Regions from separate parts of the Stenotrophomonas sp. C3(2023) genome, predicted to be linked through region 1. Evidence: predicted binding sites of a transcription regulator. Region 1 holds the regulator's gene; each other region holds the start of a gene.
The links. The regulator HrcA, encoded in region 1, represses chaperone genes, less so after heat shock. The targets are predictions, from matches to a motif close to TTNGCACTCNNNNNNNNNGAGTGCNAA.

Region 1 (5,667 bases):
TTGTTGAAACGGGCCTGCTCGCGCTCACCCTGCAGCACGTGCACGGTCACAGCCGACTGGTTGTCTTCGGCAGTGGAGAACACCTGCGAGGCCTTGGTCGGGATGGTGGTGTTCTTCTCGATGATCTTGGTGAACACACCGCCCATGGTTTCGATACCCAGCGACAGCGGGGTCACGTCCAGCAGCAGCACGTCCTTGACGTCGCCACCCAGCACGCCACCCTGGATCGCTGCGCCCAGTGCAACGGCTTCGTCCGGGTTGACGTCCTTGCGCGGTTCCTTGCCGAAGAACTCGGTCACCGCCTGCTGCACCTTCGGCATGCGGGTCTGGCCGCCGACCAGGATCACTTCGTCGATGTCGCTCGAGCGCAGACCGGCATCGTTCAGCGCGAGGCGGCACGGCTCGATCGACTTCTTCACCAGGTCTTCGACCAGTGCTTCCAGCTTGGCGCGGGTCAGCTTGATGTTCAGGTGCTTCGGGCCGCTGGCATCAGCGGTCACGTAAGGCAGGTTCACTTCGGTCTGCTGGGCGCTGGAGAGCTCGATCTTGGCGCGCTCGGCGGCGTCCTTCAGACGCTGCAGGGCCAGCGGGTCCTTGCGCAGGTCGATGCCCTGGTCCTTGTTGAACTCCTCCACCAGGTATTCGATGACGCGGTTGTCGAAGTCTTCGCCGCCCAGGAAGGTGTCACCGTTGGTGGCCAGCACCTCGAACTGCTTCTCGCCGTCGACATTGGCGATCTCGATCACCGAAACGTCGAAGGTGCCGCCGCCCAGGTCGTACACCACGATCTTGCGATCCTTGTTGTCACCCTTGTCCAGGCCATAGGCCAGCGCGGCCGCGGTCGGCTCGTTGATGATGCGCTTGACGTCCAGGCCGGCGATGCGGCCGGCGTCCTTGGTCGCCTGGCGCTGGCTGTCGTTGAAGTAGGCCGGCACGGTGATGACCGCTTCGGTGACCTTCTCACCGAGGAAGTCCTCGGCGGTCTTCTTCATCTTTTCCAGCACCTTGGCCGAGATTTCCTGCGGCGCCATCTTCTTGGCATCGCTGGTGGACACCCAGGCATCGCCGTTTTCATGGGCCTGGATGCCGTACGGCACGTGCGAGATGTCCTTCTGCACTTCACCGTCGGTGAACTTGCGGCCAATCAGGCGCTTGACGGCGTAGAAGGTGTTCTTCGGGTTGGTCACCGCCTGGCGCTTGGCCGAGGCGCCGACCAGGATTTCGCCGTCCTTGGTGTAGGCGACGATGGAGGGCGTGGTCCGGTCGCCTTCCGAGTTTTCAATGACGCGGGCCTTGCCGCCGTCCATGATCGCCACGCACGAGTTGGTGGTGCCGAGGTCGATACCAATGATCTTGCCCATGTGGGGAGACTCCTGAGTGCTGTGTTTTGGTCAGACCGGCACGCTGGCCGGTGGATGAAAACGATGTGGGGGATGGCCGTGGAACATTCAAGCCACCCTCCGAACGCTGTGTTCAATGGGGTCGGGTCGCCGTCTGCCCAAGGGCCGACGGCCACCCATGCCGGGTCAGTCGGCGGCCACCACCACCAGCGCGGGGCGCAGCAGGCGGTCGTTGAGCAGGTAGCCCTTCTGGAACACCTGCACCACGCTGCCCGGCGCGGCGTCGTCGGCCGGTACCTGGCTGATGGCCTGGTGATGCTCGGGGTTAAACGCCTGGCCGGTCGGGTCCAGCAGGGTCAGGCCGTTGTCACCGGCGACCTTGAGCAGCTGCTTGTAGGTCAGTTCCAGACCTTCGCGCAGCGGATGGGCCTCATCGCCTGCGGCCTTCAGCCCGGCATCGAGGCTGTCGAAGACCGGCAGCAGCTCGCCCAGCAGTTTTTCGTTGGCAAAGCGACGGGCCTGCTCGACATCGCGGGCCACGCGCTTGCGCTGGTTGTCCAGGTCGGCGCGCTCACGCAGCGCATCGGCCTTGACCTGCTCCAGCTCGCCGCGCAGCTGCTCGATCTGGTCGTGGAGTGCACCCTCGGCCGCGTCGGCCGGCTGGGCTTGAATCTCTGGCTGTTCGTGGTTCATGTGCGGTTCCCTGGCGGACACACCCCGCCTCCACCCACCCTAGTGTGGGCGGGATGCTGCGTTTCAAGCGTCAGATCACTTCGAACCGTGCGGCGGGGTCGAAAAGGCGGCGCCAAGGGCCTCGGCAGTGGCCGTGACCAGCGGAATCATGCGGTCATAGGCCATCCGGCTGGGGCCGATGACCCCCAGCACGCCCAGCACCTGGCCCTCGGCCACATAGGGGGCGGTGACCAGCGACACGCCCTCCAGCGGCACCATGCCGGTTTCCTCACCGATGAAGATGCGCACCCCCGGCGCCTGGATCGTGCGCTCGAGCAGCTGCAGGATCTCGCGCTTGCTGGCAAACAGCTCGAACAGCTCGCGCAGGCGTTCCAGGTTGGTCAGATCCTGCACGCCCAGCAGCCGGGTCTGGCCGGCCAGCAGGATGTCGTCCTCAGGCGGCTGCAGGGCCTGTTCGGCCAGCTCGACGCTCTGTGACAGCAGCCGTTCCAGCTCGCTGCGGGCGCTGCGCAGCTCCAGCAGCAGGTGCTGACGGATGCCCGACAGCGGCATGCCGGCAAACTGCGCGTTGAGGTAGTTGGCCACCTGCTCCAGCTCACCCGGCTCCCAGCTGCGGCGCGCCTCGATGATGCGGTTCTGCACCTCGTTGTCGGCAAACACCACAATGGCCAGCACGCGGTTGGCGTCCAGCGCCACAAAATCGATCTGCCGGAAGGCGAACCGGGTCCGGCGCGGCGCGCTGACCACCCCGACGAACTGGCTCATCGCAGACAGCAGCTGTGACGCACTGCCCAGCAACGCCTGGGTACCTGCGCCGCTGGCCAGCTCCTGGCGCAGCCGGCTCAGGTCCTCCTCGCCCGGCGGCTGCATCTGCACCAGGCTGTCGACGAAGACGCGGTAGCCGTGGGCGGTGGGAATACGCCCGGCCGAGGCGTGCGCTGAACTCAGCAGACCCACTTCTTCCATCTCGGCCAGAATATTGCGGATGGTGGCCGCACTCACATCCAGCCCGGCCACCCGGGCCAGGGTCTGTGAGCCCACCGGTTCACCGTCCTGGATGTAGCGCGTGATCAGCGTGCGCAGCAGATGGCGGGAACGGGCGGGAAGCTGGTCGGAGAACGCCTGCATGGAATCAGCCTGTGAGACTGTTCCATTAGATAATGCCAGCCCCCATGCTTGGCAAGTCATTGGACCGACCTGCCCTGCGTGCTAGCTTTGCGCGGCTTGAGAGACTGACCTACCGATGCTCAGACACCTATCCATCAAGGATTTCGCTGTTGTCCGCGCCACCGAACTGGAGTTCGGGCCGGGCATGACCGTGGTTTCAGGCGAGACCGGCGCCGGCAAGTCGCTGATGGTCGACGCGCTGGGCTTCCTGTCCGGCCTGCGCGCCGACAGCGGCGTGGTCCGCCACGGCGCCCCCCGCGCCGAGCTTTCCGCCGAGTTCGCGCTGGAGCAGCTGCAGGCCGCGCGCCGCTGGCTGGCCGACAACGAACTCGACGATGAGGAGCAATGCCAGCTGCGCCGGGTGATCCGTGCTGACGGCGGCTCGCGCGCTTTCATCAACGGCCGTCCGGTGACCCTCACCCAGCTGACCGAGCTGGCCGGTTTGCTGGTGGAGATCCACGGCCAGCACGAACAGCAGGCGCTGCTGGCACGGCCCTCGCAGTTGGCGTTGCTCGATGCCTACGCTGGCAACGCCGAGGCGCGGCGCAGCGTGCGCCAGGCCACCGCCGCCTGGCAGGCGCTGGTGGACGAGGCTGACGCGCTTTCCCAGCAGGGCGATGTGAGCGACCGCATCGGGTTCCTGGAACACCAGTTGCGCGAACTGGAGCGCGAGGACCTGGAACCGGCGGCCATTGCCACGCTGGAGGCCAGCCACCGCCGCCAGGCCCATGCCAGCGCGCTGCTCACCGCCTGCGAGGTGGCCAGTGGCCGCCTCAACGGCGACGACGACGGCGGTGCACTGGACCTGCTGCAGCAGGTCCGCGGCGAGCTGGGCCGGGTGGCCGAGCATGACCCGCGGCTGGGCGAGGTGGACGCGCTGATCGACAGTGCCGCCATCCAGCTGCATGAAGCGCTGGCCCTGCTGGACCGGGTGCGCGACGACCTGGACGCCGACCCCGAGCAGTTCGCCGAGAACGAGCGTCGGCTAGGCCGCCTGCACGACCTGGCGCGCAAGCACCGGGTGGCGATGGCCGAGCTGGGTCCGCACCGCGAGCGCATGCAGGCCGAAGTGGAGCAGCTGCGCGGCGCCGACGAACGCCTGCAGCGCCTGGCCGGCGAAATCGAAAAGGCCGCTGCGGCATGGCGCACGCAGGCTGCGGTGCTCAGCGAAAGCCGCCAGCGCGCGGCCAGCGAACTGTCCACCACCACCACCGGGCTGATTGCCGAGCTGGGCATGGGCGGTGGCCAGTTCCTGATCCAGCTGGAGCCGCATGGCGACGGCCAGCCCGACGCACAGGGTGCCGAGCGGGTCGAATTCCTGGTGGCGGCCAATGCCGGCCAGCCGCCGCGCCCGCTGCGCAAGGTGGCTTCCGGCGGTGAGCTGTCACGCATCTCGCTGGCCATCGAAGTGGCCGCACTGGACCTGGACGCCGTACCGACGATGGTGTTCGACGAAGTGGACTCGGGCATCGGCGGCGCTGTGGCCGACATTGTCGGCCAGAAGCTGCGCGCCCTCGGTGAGAAACGCCAGGTGCTGTGCGTGACCCATCTGCCGCAGGTCGCCTCCAAGGGCCACGCCCATTACCGCGTGAGCAAGGCCCCGGTGGACGGCATGACCCAGAGCGCCGTGGAAAAGCTCGACACCCGCGCCCGCGAAGAAGAACTGGCGCGCATGCTGGGCGGCGTTGAAGTCAGCAAGGAAGCGCGCGCTGCCGCCCGCAAGCTGCTGCAGGCCTGAGCGCCGGGGCGCTGGCGCCCCTCGCAACCGGTAGGTGACGACCGCGGGTCGTCACGCTTTCGCTGGCAGAACCCAGGCCCCATCACAAAAAAACCCGGGTATCCCCGGGTTTTCAGCTTTCAGCACGTGCGTCCGCGCTCAGCGGCGCTTCTTGCGCACGTACAGCACCAGCGAATGCTCTTCCAGCTCGTAGCCGTGCTCGGCGGCGATCCGGCGCTGCAGCTCCTCGATCTCGGTGCTTTCAAACTCGATGATCTTGCCGGTATCCACGCACACCATGTGGTCATGGTGGCCGCCACGGTCCAGCTCGTACACCGCCTGGCCGCCCTCGAAGTTGTGCTTGAGCACCAGACCGGCCGCCTCGAACTGGGTCAGCACCCGGTAAACCGTGGCCAGACCGATCTCATCGCCGTGCTCAAGCAGCTGGCGATAGATGTCTTCGGCGGTCATGTGGTGCTGCGGGGTGCGCTCCAGCAGGGCCAGGATCCGCATCCGAGGATGGGTCACCTTCAGGCCGACTTTGCGCAGGTCGTGGGTTTCCATAAAGCTCCGTTCATTGGCGATTTAGCGCCGGCTGCCTCGGATTGGGTCGCGGTGGCACGCCGGGAGTGTATCATCGGTTCGATTTCCCAAACCGCCATTCCCGATGCGCAATCTTCTGCTGGTCGCCGCCGTCGCCCTGTCCACCACCGGGTGCGGCATCATCTATAAGCAACCCATCTATCAGGG
Region 2 (5,667 bases), 1.7 Mb from region 1:
TGAAGAGCAAGATGCGCGGCAAGTACGTGGTGACCGCACAGGCCGACACCTACGACCGCGAACTGAAGCGGCTGTTCAGCGGCTTCCTCGACGCCGACGCGCGCGACGTGTTCCGGCGTCTGGACCCTGAGCAGTATTACCCTGTGTACGGCGATGATTCGATGACCTACCGCGACGTGGACACGCAGGGCAAGCTCTATGTGCGCGTGGATTGGGGCCAGAACCAGGCGCTGTGGGGCAACTTCGCCACCGGCTTCACCGGTACCGAATATGGTCAGTACGTGCGCTCGCTGTATGGTGCGGCACTGAGCTGGCGCTCGCGCGCGACCACGCCGCTGGGCGACCCGCGCTCCTACGTGAAAGCGTTCGGGTCCGAAGCACAGTCCGCGCTGGGCCACAGTGAGTTTCTTGGTACCGGCGGCAGCCTGTACTACCTGCGCCATGGCGACCTGCTGCCCGGCTCGGAGCAGGTGGTGCTGGAAGTGCGCGACCGCACCACGGGCCGCACCGAGGTGCGCAGTACGCTGACCCGAGGCGTGGATTACGAGATCAATGAAATCCAGGGACGCCTGCTGCTGACCCGTGCGCTTGCGCAGATCACGCGCGAGAACGTGCGTACCCTGACCCGTGACACCCCGCTGGACGGCTACGACCAGATCCTGCTGGTGGACTACGAATATGTGCCACTGGGCTTCAGCACCGACGATGTCAGTGCAGGTGTGCGCGGCAAGCAGTGGTTCGGTGACCACGTGGCCGTCGGTGGCACGTATGTCGATGAAAACCGCAGCGGTGACGATTACAGCCTGATCGGCGCCGACCTCACCCTGCAGGCCGGGCGCGGTACCTACCTCAAGATCGAGCAGACGCGCAGCGAAGCCACCGCGGCGCCGATCTTCTATTCCGACAACGGCGGCCTGAGTTTCATCCAGCGCAACCCGGTAAGCGGCAACCGCAAGGGCGACGCGCGTGCCGTCGAAGCACGCGCCAACCTGCGCGAACTCGGCTGGACGCAACAGGACTGGAGCATGGGGGCATGGTGGCGCGATGTGGATGCCGGGTTCTCGGTTTCGCGCATGGACAGCGGCCTGGCCGTTGAGGAGTACGGTGCCGAGTTCCTCGGTTACTTCACCGACAACCTGAGCCTGTACGGTCGGCACAGCCGCGCCGAGCGCGGCGAGGTGGCCGTGGAGCAGTCACAGCTGACGATGGACTGGCGGCTGGGCGATACCGGACAGTTCGGCGCCGAGCTGCGGCGGGTGCGCGAGGAGAACGCCGGCTTCGATGTGGACGGCACGCTGGCGGCGCTGAGCTACCGGCAACGCTTTGGTGCGAAGTGGGAGCTGTACGGCATCGGCCAGCTGACCGTGGACGATGACGGCGGCGCCTACGAGAAGAACGACCTGGCCACACTGGGGGCGCGCTACCTGTTTGGTGATCGTTCCAGCGTGGCGGCCGAGGTGAGCAGCGGCAGCCGGGGCGACGGCGGCAAGGTGGAGGCCGAGTACTGGATGTCGCCGGACCACAGCTTCTACGGCAACTACAGCTACAGCACCGACCGCACCACCACCGATCCGCTGTACAACACCCGGCAGCAGACCGGCTGGACGTTGGGCCAGCGTTGGCGCCTGAGCAACCAGGTCAATGTATTCAACGAGAGCCAGTACCTGAAAGACCGCCGCGACGACACCGCCGGCCTGGTCAACACCTTCGGCATGGATTTCTATCCGGCGCAGGGTTGGAACCTGGGCTTCACCGTGATGGACGGCAACCTGGATGCCACCACCGGCAGCGTCGACCGCCGCGCCTACAGCGTGAGCGGCGGGCGTACCGACGCGAACACACAGTGGAACAGCAAGCTGGAGTACCGCCGCGACAAAGGCGCGGAAGACCGCGAGCAGTGGGTGACCACCAATCGCCTGCTGTACAGGATCAACGAAGACTGGCGCATCGCGCTGCGGGCCAACTACGCCGACACCCAGGACCAGCGCAATCCGGTGGCCGACGCCAAGCTGGTCGAAACCAATCTCGGCTTCGCCTGGCGGCCACATGACAACACGCGCTGGGCAGCGTTCGGCAAGTACACCTATCTGTATGACGTGGCCTCACTCGGCCAGGAAGGCGTGACGGTGTACGACCAGAAATCACAGATCCTGTCCTTTGAAGGCGTGATGCAGGTGACCGACCGCTGGGAAGTGGCCGGCAAGTTTGCCTCGCGCTGGGGTGAGTTCCGCACCGGACGCGGCCAGGGGCCGTGGCTGGACAGCCGCGCCGACTTCGCGGCCGGGCAGCTGCGTTACCGGCTGTTCCAGCAGTGGGAGGCACTGGCCGAACATCGCTGGTTAAAGGTGCGCGACGGTGGCGTGCGCAAGGGCTGGCTGGTGGGTGTGGACCGGCGCGTCGGCGAGAACTTCAAGGTAGGACTGGGTTACAACTTCACCGAGTTCAGCGACGATATGACCGAGCTGCAGTACGACCAGAAGGGCTTCTTCCTCAATCTGGCCGGGTATTATTAGGCTTCGGTAAATGCGAGCCTGCCGGGCAGCGCGGGGCGGGTGCCTTCGGTGGGGATCGCGGCTCTGGTAGTGCCGACCCCACGGTCGGCGCACCGCGCGCAGCGCGGCGGGGGCGTGCACCGGGACGCGCCGTCGCTTTCGCCTTGTAGTGCCGACCCCACGGTCGGCGCACCGCGCGCAGCGCGGCGGGGGCGCTCATTGGCGTACGGTCGGTCTCACCCCAACGGCAGTTCAACAGCTGTCAGACCACGCGCGTCCCAACCGGCTGAACGACCGACAACCTGGACGACCTGAGCAGGCAGGGGTGGGTGCGACATTCAGCCGCCAATGACGCTGGAAACCGCTAATTTCTCGTGCAAGTCACTGCTTTATCAAGGATTATTCGCCGAGCGCCCGCCTCTCGCCACTGTCATCATTTCGCGCTACGGTAGACGGGTGGTCAGCGCCAGTGTCCCATCTACGGAACGCTGGAACTTTTTCCCCCCTTTAGCAGTCCAAAACCGGGACTGCTAAGATGAGCACCATGAGCCAGAACACCTCTACTGCCCTTGTGGCAAACAATCTCCCGATTCCCAGTGCGCTCGGTTCGCTGGACGCCTACATCGGTGCCGTGCACCAGATTCCGGTGCTGTCGGTCGATGAGGAACAGGATCTGTCCCGTCGTTTCCGCGACGAACAGGACCTGGACGCTGCGCGCGAGCTGGTCCATTCCCACCTGCGCTTCGTGGTTCACGTTGCCCGCGGCTACAACGGCTACGGCCTTGCCCTGGGTGATCTGATCCAGGAAGGCAACATCGGCCTGATGAAAGCGGTCAAGCGCTTCGACCCGGACATGGGCGTGCGCCTGGTGTCCTTCGCGGTGCACTGGATCCGCGCGGAAATGCACGAGTTCATCCTGAAGAACTGGCGCATCGTCAAGGTTGCTACCACCAAGGCCCAGCGCAAGCTGTTCTTCAACCTGCGCAAATCCAAGAAGCGCCTGGGGTGGATGAACGCGGCCGAGGTCAGCGCGGTGGCCAAGGACCTCAATGTCTCCGAGCGCGAAGTGCTGGAGATGGAGTCGCGCCTGTCCGGTCGCGATGTCGGCTTTGACGCGCCCAGCGACGAGGACGACGATCACGCACCGCCGTCGCCGGCGGCGTACCTGGTCGCCAACGACGAGGAGCCGTCGCAGGCGTATGAGCGCGCCGACAGCGAGGACAACCAGCTGCAGCTGCTGCGCGAGGGTCTGGCCGAACTGGATGCCCGTTCGCGTGACATCATCCGTCGCCGTTGGCTGGATGCGGACAGCAAGGTGACCCTGCAGGAGCTGGCGGACGAATATGGCGTATCGGCCGAGCGGATCCGCCAGGTCGAGGCCAACGCGCTGAAGAAGATGAAGGCGCTGTTCTCGGCCTGATTCCAGCCCGACCTGAAAGACGAAGGCCGCGGTCCCAGGGACCGCGGCCTTTTTTGTGCCGTCGCGCGGCGGTGGTAGGTGACGACCGTTGGTCGTCACACGTTTGATCCTGGCGCTGCCCGTGACGACCAACGGTCGTCACCTACCACGGCCCTCAGCCTTCGCGGGCGATGGCGCGCCAGCCGATGTCGGTGCGGTGGAACGCGTTGGGCCAGCGGATCGCCGCCACGCCGGCATAGGCATGAGCCTGCGCCTCACGCACGCTCCCGCCCAGCGCGGCAACGCACAGCACGCGGCCACCGGCACTGAGCACCTGGCCCTGCGCGTCCAGCACGGTGCCGGCATGGAACACCTTGGCACTGGTCGGCACGGCGTCCAGGCCGGAAATCACCTCGCCGGTGATCGGCGCGTCCGGATAGGGGCGGGCGGCCAGCACCACGCCCAGCGACGGGCGCGGGTCCCACTGTGCCTGCACCTGATCCAGCGTGCCGTCGATGGCTGCTTCCACCAGCTCCACCAGGTCCGACTGCAGGCGCAGCATCACCGGCTGCGTTTCCGGGTCGCCGAAGCGCACATTGAACTCGATCACCTTCGGCGCGCCGTTGGCATCGATCATCAGCCCCGCATAGAGGAAGCCGGTGAACGGGATGCCGTCGGCGATCATGCCCTGCACGGTGGGGTTGACCACCTCGCGCATCACCCGCGCATGCACCGCCTCGGTGACCACCGGGGCAGGTGAGTAGGCCCCCATGCCTCCGGTGTTGGGGCCGGTATCGCCGTCGCCCACGCGCTTGTGGTCCTGCGAGGTGGCCATCGGCAGCGCGAAGGTGCCGTCCACCATCGAGATGAAGCTGGCTTCCTCGCCATCAAGGAATTCCTCGATCACCACGCGCGCGCCGGCATCGCCGAACGCATTGCCGGAGAGCATGTCACGTACCGCGTCCTCGGCCTCGGCCAGGGTCATCGCCACGATGACGCCCTTGCCGGCGGCCAGGCCATCGGCCTTGACCACGATGGGCGCGCCTTTCTCATGGATGTAGGCCAGGGCGGCGTCCACCTCGGTGTGCACGGCATAGAACGCGGTGGGAATGTTGTGCCGCGCCAGGAAGTCCTTGGCGTAGGCCTTGCTGCCTTCCAGCTGCGCGGCGGCGGCGGTGGGCCCGAAGATGCGCAGGCCAACGGCGCGGAAGCGATCGACCACACCGGCCACCAGCGGCACTTCAGGGCCGACCACGGTCAGCGCCACGCCTTCGTTCTGCGCCAGCGCGAGCAGTCCATCGAGGTCGGTGACCTTGACGGCTACGTTGCGGCACTTCGCTTCGGTGGCGGTGCCGGCGTTGCCGGGAGCCACCAGCACTTCATCCACACGGGCCGACTGGGCCAGCTTCCAGGCAAGTGCGTGTTCGCGGCCGCCAGAGCCGATGACGAGGATCTTCATGGAATGGGTTCTCGAATGCATGGAAAAAGCCGGGCAATGCCCGGCTTTGCAGATGGATCAGTGGCGGAAGTGGCGCACGCCGGTGAACACCATGGCCAGGCCGTGTTCGTCGGCGGCGGCGATCACCTCGGCGTCGCGCATCGAACCACCCGGCTGGATCACCGCGGCGATGCCGGCGGCGGCGGCGGCGTCGATGCCGTCGCGGAACGGGAAGAACGCATCGGAGGCCATGACCGACCCTTCCACCACCAGGTTGGCATCGGCGGCCTTGATGCCGGCGATACGCGCCGAGTAGACGCGGCTCATCTGCCCGGCAC
Region 3 (5,667 bases), 1.0 Mb from region 1:
CCTCGTCCGCCATCGCCGGGCCGGCGCGTCGCACCACGGCCAGCGGCGGCTGCAGGTACGGCGCGGTCGGCTGCAGGCCGGGCAGGTCATCGGGCTCGGAGAATTCGCTGACCGCCGCGACCTCGTGCGAGCGCAGCGCGGCAAGCGCCTGCGCATGCGTGGGAAACCAGCGTGCACGCACCGGCACGTCCAGCGTGTTGCCGACCAGGGTCAGGTAGTCGGCGGCCAGCCCTTCCAGGCAGCCGGCATCAGAACGGTACTGGATCGGCGCGACGTCGTCGCCCCAGATGCCCACCACCAGTTCGCCATGGGCGCGCAGCCACGCGCGGTCTTCGGAGCTCAGCTCCGCCTGGAAGCGGGTCGGGGCGACCTGGCTCTGCAGCTGCAGCAGCTCGACCGCCTGTGCCGCCTGCGGCAGCCACAGTGCAAACAGGGCAACCAGCACGCCGCGCAGCGCACTAGACGATGCTGGCTTCGTAGGCATAGCGGATCAGCTCGGCGTTGCTGAGCACACCCAGCTTGTCCATGGCGTTCTTCTTGTGCGTGGCCACGGTGGTCTTGGCACGGCCGAGGTTGCCGGCAATCTCATCCAGGCTGTGGCCCTGCGCAAACAGACGCACGACCTCCAGCTCGCGCTGGCTCAATGCCTGCATCGCCTGCCCTGGCCGCACCACCTGATGGCTGAGCGCCGAGCGCACGCTGGGCGAGCAGTACGGCAGCCCGATGCCACTGCGCAGCGCACGCAGCGCGCGCACTACCTCCTGCATCTCATCGTTCTTGCTCACCAGGCCGCTGATACCCAGTGCCAGCAGCTGGGCAAATACCGCCGGATTGTGCAGCATGGTGAAGACGATCAGCTGCGTCTCGGGAAACTGCCGCAGCAGCCGCTCCACCATCGCCAGTCCATCGCCCCCCTGGCTGCCAGCGTTCATTGCATAGTCGGTGACCAGCACGTCGCAGGACTGCGCACGCATTGCTTCCAGCACCTGCTCGCCGGCACGCACCGCAAAATCGACGCGCAATGCATCGCTCTGCAGGCAGCGCTGCAGGGCGTCAAGGATGACAGGATGGTCATCGGCTAGTCCGATGCGAAACATGGCGCACTCCTGTGGCAGCAGTCCAGGTACCGCCCGGAAGGCAGGTACGGTTGCGCCGCACGCCCTCTCGATCGAAGGCATGCGTGACCCGTACAGGAGACGCAAAAACGCAGAGCGGAACCATCGGACCGGTCCGCATCTGCGCGGTACCGGCCAAGCGCCGCAAAAGAAAAACCCCGCCTTGCGGCGGGGTTTTTCATGCAGCTGTGCTTCGTAGCAGGCCGGCCGCAGCCGGCGGCCGCATCAGAAGTCCATGCCGCCCATGCCACCCATGCCGCCCATGCCGCCGGCAGCGGCGCCAGCGCCGTCGTCCTTCTTCGGGGCTTCGGCCACCATGGCTTCGGTGGTGATCATCAGGCCGGCGATCGAAGCGGCGTTCTGCAGCGCCGAACGGGTCACCTTGGTCGGGTCCAGGATGCCCAGCTCGACCATGTCACCGAACTCGCCGGTGGCAGCGTTGTAGCCGTAGTTGCCTGCGCCTTCCTTGACCTTGTTGACGATCACGGAGGGCTCTTCGCCGGCGTTGGAGACGATCTCGCGCAGCGGGGCTTCCATCGCGCGCAGGGCGATCTGGATGCCATGGTTCTGGTCTTCGTTGGAACCCTTCAGGCCGGTCAGTGCAGCAACCGCACGTACCAGGGCCACGCCGCCGCCCGGCACCACGCCTTCTTCCACCGCCGCACGGGTAGCGTGCAGGGCGTCGTCGACGCGGTCCTTCTTTTCCTTCATTTCGATTTCGGTCGAAGCGCCGACCTTGATCACGGCAACACCGCCGGCCAGCTTGGCCACACGTTCCTGCAGCTTCTCACGGTCGTAGTCCGACGAGGTGTCTTCGATCTGGGTCTTGATCTGGGTGACACGCGCGTCGATGTTGGCCTTCTCGCCGGCACCGTCGATGATGGTGGTGTTTTCCTTGGAGACCTGCACCTTCTTGGCGCGGCCCAGGTCCTTGATGGTGGCCTTTTCCAGCGACAGGCCGATTTCCTCGGAAATCACGGTACCACCGGTCAGCACGGCCATGTCTTCCAGCATCGCCTTGCGACGGTCGCCGAAGCCCGGTGCCTTGACGGCCACGACCTTGACGATGCCACGGATGGTGTTGACCACCAGGGTGGCCAGCGCTTCGCCTTCGATGTCTTCAGCGATGATCAGCAGCGGCTTGCCAGCCTTGGCAACGCCTTCCAGCACCGGCAGCAGGTCACGCACGTTGGAGATCTTCTTGTCGTGCAGCAGCACGAACGGATCGTCCAGGTCAGCGGTCTGCGACTGCTGGTTGTTGATGAAGTACGGCGACAGGTAGCCACGGTCGAACTGCATGCCTTCGACGACGTCCAGCTCGTTTTCCAGGCCCGAGCCTTCCTCGACGGTGATGACGCCTTCCTTGGTCACGCGGCGCATTGCTTCGGCGATGATGTTGCCGATCGACTCGTCGGAGTTGGCCGAGATGGTGCCGACCTGGGCAATCGCCTTGTCGTCAGCGGTCGGCTTGGAGATGTTCTTCAGCTCGGCCACAGCGGCCACGACGGCCTTGTCGATGCCGCGCTTGAGGTCCATCGGGTTCATGCCGGCGGCAACGGCCTTGACGCCTTCGCGGATCAGGGCCTGGGCCAGCACGGTGGCGGTGGTGGTGCCGTCGCCGGCGTCGTCATTGGTGCGCGAAGCCACTTCCTTGACCATCTGCGCGCCCATGTTCTCGAACTTGTCAGCCAGTTCGATTTCCTTGGCGACGGAGACGCCGTCCTTGGTGATGGTCGGAGCACCGAAGCTCTTTTCCAGCACGACGTTGCGGCCCTTCGGACCCAGGGTGGCCTTCACGGCATTGGCGAGCACGTTGACGCCGCGCACCATGCGCGAACGGGCGTCTTCACCGAAACGAATATCCTTGGCAGACATTGCGATTACCTCTTTATGGAGCCGGGCCAGGCCCAGCTGCGTTGAACGGGAATGGAGTTACAGCAGCAGGTTGCGCGGTGGCTCAGCCGATGATGGCGAGCACGTCGTCTTCGCGCAGAACCTTGTACTCGGTGCCTTCGCTCTTGTACGAGCTGCCGGCGTACTGGCCGTAGATGACCTTGTCGCCGACCTTCAGCGACGGCGCGCGCACGCTGCCGTTGTCCAGCGGCTTGCCCGGGCCGACGGCCACGACTTCGCCCTTGGTGGACTTTTCCTTGGCGGAATCCGGAATCACGATGCCGCCCGCGGAGATTTCGTCAGCTTCGATCGGCTTGACCACGATGCGGTCGTGCAGCGGCTTGATGCTCATGTGAGACCTCTTAAGTGATTGATAGATCTAAAAAAGTCCGGCGATGTTAGCACTCACCCCAGGTGACTGCCAGAATCGCTCGTGAAAAAACCCGATTGCTCGGGACAGGGCAGAGATGGAGCCCCCCGGTGACCTTTCAAGGCCTGCGGATGAAATTTTTTTTGCCCCGGCGGGACGGCACACCGCCCCCGCCCTCCCGTCGACCGCAGCACGGGCAGACGAGCCAAACCCGCCAACCTGTAACGCAATGGGCTTAAAGTCCCGGTGGGGGATCCATCAACATGGAGAAGTCGATGCGATTGCTGACACCGCTTGCCGCCGCTTGCCTGCTGGCGCTGGCCACTGCCCCGGCGCAGGCCGGGGTTTTCATCAACGAACTGCACTACGACGACAGCACGCCCGCTGGCGACACCGGCGAGGCCATCGAAGTGGTGGCCACTGCCGGTGAGGACCTCTCCGGCTACCGCCTGTACCTGTACAACGGCAGCACGCCCTCGGCCGCCGTGGTGTATGCCGAGAACGCGGTCCCCAGTGGCGGTCCCGCCGGTTGCGGCAGTGCCAGCATCGCGGTGGTCCGCTACCCCACCAACGGCATCCAGAACGGTCCCAACGACGGCATCGCGCTGGTCGGCCCCGATGGCCAGGTGGTCCAGTTCCTCAGCTACGAGGGCACCATCACCGCCGCCTCGGGCCCTGCTGCGGGCATGACCAGCCAGAACATCCCGGTGGCCGAAAGCAACAGCACGCCCCCCGGCACCTCGCTGCAGCTCACCGGCAGTGGCAGCCAGTACGCGCACTTCACCTGGGCCGGGTCGGCCGCGCAGACCTTCGGCAGCTGCAACCACGGTCAGCAGTTCAGCGGCAGCCCCGGTACGCCGGGCCCGAACACCCCGCCCTCGGTGTCCACCACGGTCCCGGCGCAGGGCAGCAGCAGCTTCCCCGCCGCCGGCGACCTGGAAGTGGTCTTCAGCGAGACCGTCAACGTGGCTGAGGGTGCCTTCGCACTGAGCTGCGGTCAGTCCGGCAGCATACCGCTGCGCCACCCGGCCAGCGGGCGCAGCCTGAACATAACGACCGATACCGCGCTGGTGGCCGGTGAAGCCTGCCGCTTCGACATCCGTGCCAACCGCATCAGCGACAGCCAGGGCGCCCGCCCCGCCGCCGATTCGCGTATCGCCTTCCGTGTGGCCAGCAGCACCGGCACCCCGGACCCGGGCAACCCGGGTGACTACTACCGCCGCGTCAACACCTCCAGCCCCAGTCAGCTGCGCTGTTCACTGCACGAGACCATCAGGGGCCACACGGTCTATCCGTACAGCGGTTCGGGCACCTCCACCTGGACGATCCTGGAAATCGCCGAGGAGGACCCGAACAACCCCAACCGGATCCTCGACGCTTACCGCAACCGCAGCTACGCCAAGGTCAGCGACCGCGCCGGCAGCGGCAGTGGCCTGCGCTACAACCGCGAGCACACCTGGCCCAACTCGCTCGGCTTCCCCAGCACCACCGGCGACAAGGGCCTGCCCTATGCGCCCTACACCGACACGCACATGCTGTACCTGACCGACGCACAGTGGAACGCCGACCGCGGCAACAAGCCGTTTGCCAGGTGCGACAGCAACTGCGGCGAGCGTGCCACCGGGGCCAACAATGGCCAGGGCGGCAGCAGCGGCAGCTACCCCGGCAGCTCCAACTGGGTGCGCAGTCCTGACGGCAACCAGGGCACGTTCGAGGTGTGGGGCGCGCGCAAGGGCGACATCGCCCGTGCGGTGATGTACATGGCGATCCGTTACGAGGGCGGCGTGGACGCGGCCACCGGCCAGTCCGAGCCGGACCTGGAGCTCACCGACGACCGCAGCCGCATCGTCGCCACCCGCAGCTCACCGGCCTACATGGGCCTGCTGTCCACCCTGCTCGACTGGCACCTGGCCGACCCGCCGGATGCGGCCGAACGCGAACGCAACGAAGTGATCTTCAGTTTCCAGGGCAACCGCAACCCGTTCATCGATCACCCCGAGTGGGCCAGCAACGCCTTGTTCACCTCGGCCAAGCCAAGTACCTGTCAGCTGGCCAACTGAGGTGAGGTCTCAGGGCGGGTTTCAGACCCGTCCCATGCCCCGGTCCGGCACCCGCCTGGACCGGGGCCCTATACTCGGCGGTCATGAGCACCGCCGATCCCGTCCTGCTGCTGTTGACCACCTGCCCGGACCAGGCAAGCGCCGAGCGCATCGCCACCACCCTGGTGGGTGAAAGGCTGGCCGCGTGCGTGACACGGCTCGACGGCGCCCACTCCACTTACCGTTGGCA

Region 2: a site for HrcA is predicted at 3,000-3,026, ahead of rpoH (RNA polymerase sigma factor RpoH). Genes of this name have one in related genera too.
Region 3: a site for HrcA is predicted at 3,407-3,433, ahead of RZA67_RS14330 (co-chaperone GroES). Genes of this name have one in related genera too.

What each region holds. Positions count from the first base shown of each region.
Region 1 is NZ_JAWJLO010000001.1:2,188,124-2,193,790, forward strand. Features, by position in the region: gene dnaK (molecular chaperone DnaK) at 1-1,361, opposite strand, end outside; gene grpE (nucleotide exchange factor GrpE) at 1,527-2,033, opposite strand; gene hrcA (heat-inducible transcriptional repressor HrcA) at 2,109-3,161, opposite strand; gene recN (DNA repair protein RecN) at 3,277-4,938, shown strand; gene fur (ferric iron uptake transcriptional regulator) at 5,077-5,481, opposite strand; gene bamE (outer membrane protein assembly factor BamE) at 5,585-5,667, shown strand, end outside.
Region 2 is NZ_JAWJLO010000001.1:461,566-467,232, forward strand. Features, by position in the region: gene RZA67_RS01895 (hypothetical protein) at 1-2,513, shown strand, start outside; gene rpoH (RNA polymerase sigma factor RpoH) at 3,037-3,912, shown strand; gene purD (phosphoribosylamine--glycine ligase) at 4,067-5,350, opposite strand; gene purH (bifunctional phosphoribosylaminoimidazolecarboxamide formyltransferase/IMP cyclohydrolase) at 5,408-5,667, opposite strand, start outside.
Region 3 is NZ_JAWJLO010000001.1:3,229,111-3,234,777, forward strand. Features, by position in the region: gene RZA67_RS14315 (transporter substrate-binding domain-containing protein) at 1-484, opposite strand, end outside; gene RZA67_RS14320 (response regulator transcription factor) at 459-1,097, opposite strand; gene groL (chaperonin GroEL) at 1,341-2,990, opposite strand; gene RZA67_RS14330 (co-chaperone GroES) at 3,073-3,360, opposite strand; gene RZA67_RS14335 (endonuclease) at 3,654-5,438, shown strand; gene cutA (divalent-cation tolerance protein CutA) at 5,522-5,667, shown strand, end outside.